DNA from 3 places in the Ruthenibacterium sp. genome. Region 3 is predicted to be linked to each of the others. Evidence: predicted binding sites of a transcription regulator. Region 3 holds the regulator's gene; each other region holds the start of a gene.
What was found. The regulator Rex, encoded in region 3, represses fermentation and respiration genes when NADH is low (regulators of the CRP and FNR family bind a similar motif). The targets are predictions, from matches to a motif close to ATTGTTAANNNNTTAACAAT.
Positions count from the first base shown of each region.

Region 1 (2,268 bases), on a different contig from region 3:
TGGGCCTGAACGCCTATTTTGCCTACACCATCTGCCTGGGCGAGCTGGCGGACCAAGCCAATCCCTGGCAGATCGCCCTCACCGCCATCCTGGTGGAAGGCATTATCTTCATCATTCTTTCCGCGTTCAAGTTCCGTGAGACGCTGGTCAACTGCATCCCCGAGAACCTGAAATACGGCATCACCACGGGCATCGGCCTGTTCATCACGTTCATCGGCCTGCAGAACGCCGGCATCGCCGCGGCGGACGCCTCCACGAAGGTGGCTCTGGGCGACATCGCCCAGCCGCAGGTCGCGCTCGCGCTCATCGGCGTGATCATCATCGGCCTGATGCTGTACTTCAATGTCAAGGGCGCCATTCTCTGGGGCATCCTCATCACGTGGGGGCTGGGCATCATTGCGCAGTTCACGGGCTGGTATGCGGTGAACCCCGAGGCCGGCGTGTATTCGCTGCTGCCCTCCGGCTCGTTCCTGCCCAACTTTGCGGCGCTGGGCGACACCGCGTTCAAATTCGACTTCAGCTTCATGCTGAACAACACCGTTGAATTTGCAGTTATCGTGTTCGCGTTCCTGTTCGTTGACCTGTTCGACACCGTGGGCACGCTCATCGGCGTTGCCGCAAAGGGCAACATGCTGGATAAGGACGGCAAGCTGCCCCGCGTGGGCCGCGCTTTGATGGCCGACGCCATCGGCACCGTGGCGGGCGCCTGCCTGGGCACCTCCACCGTCACCAGCTATGTGGAAAGCTCCGCCGGCGTGGCCGAGGGCGGCCGCACGGGCCTCACCTCTCTCACCACGGCCGCGATGTTCATCCTCTCGCTGTTCCTGTGGCCCGTGTTCGGCGCCATCCCCAGCTTCGCCACTGCTCCGGCGCTCATCATCGTGGGCCTGTTCATGATGTCCAGCGTGCTGAAGGTGAAGTTCGAGGGCGATATGGCCGACGTGCTGGGCGCTTTTGTGGCCATCATCATGATGCCGTTCACCTATTCCATCGCCAACGGCATCATGTTCGGCATCCTGACATGGATGTTCCTGAAGATCTTCCGCGGCAAGGTCAAGGACATCCACCCCGTGATGTGGGTCGTGTTCGCGCTGTTCGTGCTGCGCATCGTCACGCTCTGCTTCTAAAATTCAGGCACTTTTCGCCCCGGCTTTGCGCCGGGGCGTTTTTTGTGCATTACAGCCCGTTTGCATGCAGTTTGCACGCGCCGATTTGTTAATTAAATATCAGCCGAATGCTTGCGAAAAAGCCGGGAAAATACTATAATAAGAAAAGACGCGGCATATTGCCCGCGCAAGACCGAAAGACAATCAAAAAGCCGCAGGAAAGGGAGAGTTACGCATATGAGCACTCTTGGCAAAAAGACAGTTGAAGATATTGAGGTAAAGGGCAGAAACGTTCTGGTCCGCTGCGATTTCAACGTCCCCATGAAGGACGGCGTCATCACCAATGACAACCGCATCGTGGCCGCTCTGCCCACCATTAAAAAGCTGATCGAGAACGGTGGCCGGGTCATTCTGTGCAGCCATCTGGGTAAGCCCAAGAACGGTCCCGAGGAAAAATTCAGTCTCGCGCCCGTCGCCGTGCGCCTCTCCGAACTGCTTGGCAAGCCCGTCGTGTTTGCCAATGACGACAATGTGGCGGGCGAAAATGCCAAAGCCGCCGTTGCCGCAATGCAGGACGGCGATGTTGTGCTGCTGCAGAACACCCGTTTCCGCAAGGAAGAAACCAAAAATCTGCCCGAGTTCTCCAAAGACCTGGCCGATCTGGTGGGTACGGACGGCGCCTATGTAAATGACGCTTTTGGCTCCGCACACCGCGCCCACTGCTCCACCGCCGGCGTTACCGACTACATCAAGGACACCGCTGTGGGCTACCTGATGGAGAAAGAGATCCGTTACCTGGGCAACGCCGTCAACGACCCTGTGCGCCCGTTCGTGGCCATCCTGGGCGGCGCGAAAGTCGCCGATAAGCTGAACGTCATTGAAAACCTGCTGAACAAGGTGGACACGCTGATCATCGGCGGCGGCATGGCTTATACGTTCCTGGCCGCCAAGGGCTGCGAAGTCGGCAAATCTCTTGTGGACCTGGAGAAGGTGGATTACTGCAAGGATATGCTGAAGAAGGCCGAGGAAAAGGGCGTTTCCCTGCTGCTGCCGGTAGACACCACCGTGGCTTCCGCCTTCCCCGACCCCATCGACGCGGAGATTGCCGTCGAAGTGGTGGATTCGGACAAGATCCCGGCCGACATGATGGGCCTTGACATCG
Region 1 covers NZ_JAFOIN010000074.1:28,965-31,232, reverse strand. Annotated here, with positions in the region: gene IIY41_RS08050 (NCS2 family permease) at 1-1,127, shown strand, start outside; gene IIY41_RS08045 (phosphoglycerate kinase) at 1,344-2,268, shown strand, end outside.
Region 1: IIY41_RS08045 (phosphoglycerate kinase) is a predicted target of Rex. The motif match lies at 1,212-1,231, and genes of this name have one in related genera.

Region 2 (2,268 bases), on a different contig from region 3:
CATGAACAAGTGCGACCAGGTGGACGACGAAGAGCTGCTGGATCTCGTCGAGATGGAGATCCGTGAGCTGCTGACCGAGTATGAGTTCCCCGGCGACGACACGCCCATCATCCGCGGTTCTGCTCTGCAGGTTCTGGAGTCCAGCTCCACGGACATCAACGCCCCCGAGTACAAGTGCATCCTCGATTTGATGGAGGCTGTGGACAGCTATATCCCCACACCCGACCGCAAAGAGGATATGCCGTTCCTGATGCCTGTTGAGGACGTGTTCACCATCACCGGCCGCGGCACTGTTGCTACCGGTCGTGTGGAGCGTGGCGTCATCAAGGTTGGCGAGGAAGTCGAGATCGTCGGTCTCGTCGAAGAGAAGCGTAAGACCACCGTTACCGGCCTTGAGATGTTCCGCAAGCTGCTGGACTTCGCTCAGGCTGGCGACAACGTGGGTGCTCTGCTCCGCGGCATCCAGCGCAATGAGATCGAGCGCGGCCAGGTTCTGTCCAAGCCCGGTTCCATTCATCCGCACACCAAGTTTGCCGGCCAGGTCTATATCCTGAAAAAGGAAGAGGGCGGCCGTCACACTCCGTTCTTCAACAACTATCGCCCGCAGTTCTATTTCCGCACTACGGACGTGACCGGTGTCATCACGCTGCCGGAAGGCACCGAGATGTGCATGCCCGGCGACAACGTCTCCATGGACGTTGAGCTGATCACCCCGATCGCTATCGAGGAAGGCCTCCGTTTCGCTATCCGCGAAGGCGGCCGTACCGTTGGCTCCGGCGTTGTTACGAAGATCAACGAGTAATTATCTCTGAAAAAAGCGCCTGCTGAGAAGCGGGCGCTTTTTTATTGTAGAAAAACCACCGGGGAGTTTTTATTTCAGCGGCTTGCTTTTTCAATGGAAAAGTGATATATTTATCACTGAAAGGTACAAATATATCACTTTTAGGGGGAAGTTGAAATGAAAAAGGCACACCGCAATTTTCAAATCAAGCCCTGGATGGGCTGCATGGGTTTTTTGGGCTTCCTCGGCTTCTTGCCGAAGCACGGGGGCGGACGGAATTATCTGTTTTTTGTTTTCTTCGCATTTTTTGCCTGGTTTTTCTGGGGATTGCTGTATAAAGAGCCGGCAGATGAGCGCCTTGTGGAAAATGAAACGCGCGCTATGCGTATTGTGGGAGGCCTGTTTGCACTGCTCAGTTTTTTGCTTCTGTTTTTGCTGGACAGGCGGGGGATTGGCCGGGATACGGTGCTTTTGTTCGGGGCTTTGGGGTATTCGGTGTGCTCTGTGGCGGCTCCAGCTCTTACTTATTACCTGGACAGGAAGGCGTGAACCATGGACGGCTTTGTTTGTAATTTGAAAAAGTACCGCCAGCTTGCGGGAATGACGCAAGAGGAGTTGGCATTCCGTGTGCATGTCAGGAGAGAAACGATCATTCGTCTGGAAGCCGGAAAGTACAATCCATCTCTGAAGTTGGCTATTGAGATCTCGCGTGCCGTGCGTGCGCCCATTGAATCGCTTTTTGAGTTTGAATGACGGATGAAGCTGCGTGAGATTTGGTAAAATAACTAGGAATCCGGTGGGAAACGCGGTTATTTTCTGCACGCAATTTCATGCCTGATGTGCTATACTAAGAAAAAACATTGTACAGAGTGGGAAGAATTTTGGGGGAGGAATTTATGTCCGAATCAGTGATCGTCGTCGATTTTGGCGGCCAGTATAATCAGTTGATCGCGCGGCGCGTGCGCGAGTGCCATGTGTACAGCGAAATCGTCCCTTATACGAAAGCGTTGGATGTTATAAAAGCGAAGCGACCGCGGGGAATTATCTTTACAGGCGGACCCAACAGCGCCTATGAAGATGGGGCTCCTGCCATCAGCACAGAGGTGTTTGATTTGGGCATCCCTGTACTGGGTATCTGCTACGGCGCCCAGCTTATGATGCATCTGTTGGGCGGCCATGTGTGTAAAGCACCTGTGCGTGAATACGGCAAAACAGAGGTGTTTGTCGATCCTGCGTCCAAGCTCTTCGCGGATATTTCATCCAGCACAGTATGCTGGATGAGCCACACGGATTATATCGAATCGGTTGCTCCGGGCTTTGTTATCTCTGCACACAGTGCAAATTGCCCGGCCGCGGCGATGGAGCAGCCGGAAAAGCGTCTGTATGCGCTGCAGTTTCATCCCGAGGTCCTGCACACGCAGGAGGGTACAAAGATGCTCTCGAATTTCATTTATAATGTGTGCGGCTGTACGGGCGATTGGAAAATG
Region 2 covers NZ_JAFOIN010000089.1:2,613-4,880, reverse strand. Annotated here, with positions in the region: gene tuf (elongation factor Tu) at 1-802, shown strand, start outside; gene IIY41_RS10420 (DUF3796 domain-containing protein) at 959-1,330, shown strand; gene IIY41_RS10415 (helix-turn-helix transcriptional regulator) at 1,334-1,534, shown strand; gene guaA (glutamine-hydrolyzing GMP synthase) at 1,678-2,268, shown strand, end outside.
Region 2: IIY41_RS10420 (DUF3796 domain-containing protein) is a predicted target of Rex. The motif match lies at 901-920, and genes of this name have one in related genera.

Region 3 (2,268 bases):
TCTGCAAAGCTACGACCAGGAGCTCGGCTCCAAAAGCTACGGCGCGGTGGTGGACCTGTTGGTGGCCTATTACGGCGGTATGTAAAAGTTTGCCGCCGGCGGTTGACAGCTTCCGTCCTTGCGGCGCGCGTAAAATAGAATACAAGAGCCCGCTCCGGGAACGGCCTTACGCCTGTACCCGGAGCGGGCTTTCTGGTTTGAATCGGCGGAGAAAATGCGCATCACGGCGCGTCTGCGCCGGGTTTCTGTGCCGCCTCCGCCGCCTTTTCTGCAAAAAACTTGTCCCGTTCGCGGAAATAGCACTGGGGACACAGCGATTCGTACTGCACATTGTTTTCCATGTCAATGGCCACCTGTGCGCCTTCAAACACAAATTTTCCATTTACCTTGCGGCCGTTGAACATTGCCTTGCGCCCGCACTGGCAGATGGTTTTCATCTCTTCGATGTTGTGGGCAAGCTCCAGCAGACGGGTGGAACCGGGAAAACCCTGCAGGGAAAAATCCGCCCGCAGGCCGTAGCAGATGACCGGCACGTTCAGCGCCACAGTCACCATGAAAAGCTGTTCGGCCTGCCATGACGTGAAAAACTGGCTTTCGTCCGTCAGAACGCAGGCAAGAGGCCCGTTTTTTGCAATATCCGCGCGCACCAGCGCCAACGGGTCCATATCCGGCCGCACCGCGATGTCAACACGCCGCTCCACACCCAGGCGGGACATCAGCTTTTCGCCGCCTTTGGTATCTATGGAGGGCTTCATGATAAGCACGCGCATGCCGCGCTCTTCGTAGTTGTAGGCTACCTGCATCAGCGCGGTGCTCTTGCCGCTGTTCATGGCGCCGTATCGGAAATATAGCTTTGCCATTTGGTAAGACCGTCCCTATCCTGTCGTTTTAATCGTTGCGCACACGGTAGCCCAGGCTCATCAGGCTGTCACCCAGGTGGACGTTCTCCACCGTGATACCCTCGTAGTCCACCGAGAGGTCGTAGTGGCTGAAGTTCCAGTAGCCCTTTACACCGGCCTCCACCAGCGTGGGGGCTACGGCCTTCGCGCCCGCGCGCGGGATGCAAAGCACCGCTACGTCCGGGTGGTGTGCGGCGCAGAAAGCGGCCAGCTCGGCCACGTCCTGCACCATCACGCCGCACTGCAGCTCCCGGCCGATCTCGTCCGGGCTTTTGTCGAATGCGGCCATCAGGTGATAGCCCCGGGCCTCGGCGGAAAGATAGCCGGATATGGCGCGGCCCAGACGGCCTGTACCGATGAGCACTGCGTTGAGATTCTTTTCACTGAACAGCAGCTTGGATATCTCGCTGAGCAGCACATCCACATGGTAGCCGATGCCCTGTTGGCCGAAACCGCCGAAGCAGTTGAAATCCTGCCGGACCTGTGAGGCTGTGGTGCCCATCATTCGGGCAAGCTCACTGGAAGACACCTTCACGATGCCGTTGTTGTGCATGTCCGAAATATAGCGGTAGTATTTCGGCAGCCGCTTGATGACGGGAAGGGAGACTTTATTCTGGTTTTGCGCCGCCATTGTCTTCACCAACTTCTTTTCGTCTAAATTAAAGGGTCTCGATGGTGCGCATCACGTAATCGCCGAACTCGGTGCAGGTGCAGCCGGTGTCGCGGCCCGTGACGGTGAGCGCCTTTTCCGTGAACATGCATTTGTCCAGCGCGGCGGTGAGCTTGTCCGCCTGGGCCTGGTAGCCGATGTGGGACAGCAGCATCACGCTGGCGCGTAGCATGCTGCACGGGTCCGCATACTGGGCGCGTCCCTCCTTCACCATGCGCGGCGCCGAGCCGTGAATGGCCTCAAACATGGCGTAGCGCTTGCCGATGTTGCCGCTGCCCGCCGTGCCTACGCCGCCCTGGAATTCGGCCGCTTCGTCAGTGATGATGTCGCCGTACAGGTTGGGCAGCACGAACACCTGAAAATCGGTGCGGCGCTTTTTGTCCACCAGCTTGGCCGTCATGATGTCGATATACCAGTCGTCCGTGGTGATTTCAGGGTATTTTTCCCCCACGGCCTGGCAGAGCTTCAAAAACTTGCCGTCCGTGGCCTTGATGATGTTGGCTTTGGTAACGATGGACACGCGGGTTTTGTGGTTTTTCCTGGCAAAATCATACGCAAGCTCTGCAATGCGCTGCGTGCCGTCAGTGGTAGTGATGGTGAAATCCACAGAGATGCCGTCCTCGGTCTCGAAGCCGCAGCTGCCCAGGGTGTACGCGCCCTCAGTGTTCTCACGGAAGAACGTCCAGTCGATGCCTTCCT
Region 3 covers NZ_JAFOIN010000046.1:23,966-26,233, forward strand. Annotated here, with positions in the region: gene IIY41_RS05000 (DUF3810 domain-containing protein) at 1-85, shown strand, start outside; gene IIY41_RS05005 (thymidine kinase) at 222-860, opposite strand; gene IIY41_RS05010 (redox-sensing transcriptional repressor Rex) at 889-1,530, opposite strand; gene IIY41_RS05015 (isocitrate/isopropylmalate family dehydrogenase) at 1,559-2,268, opposite strand, start outside.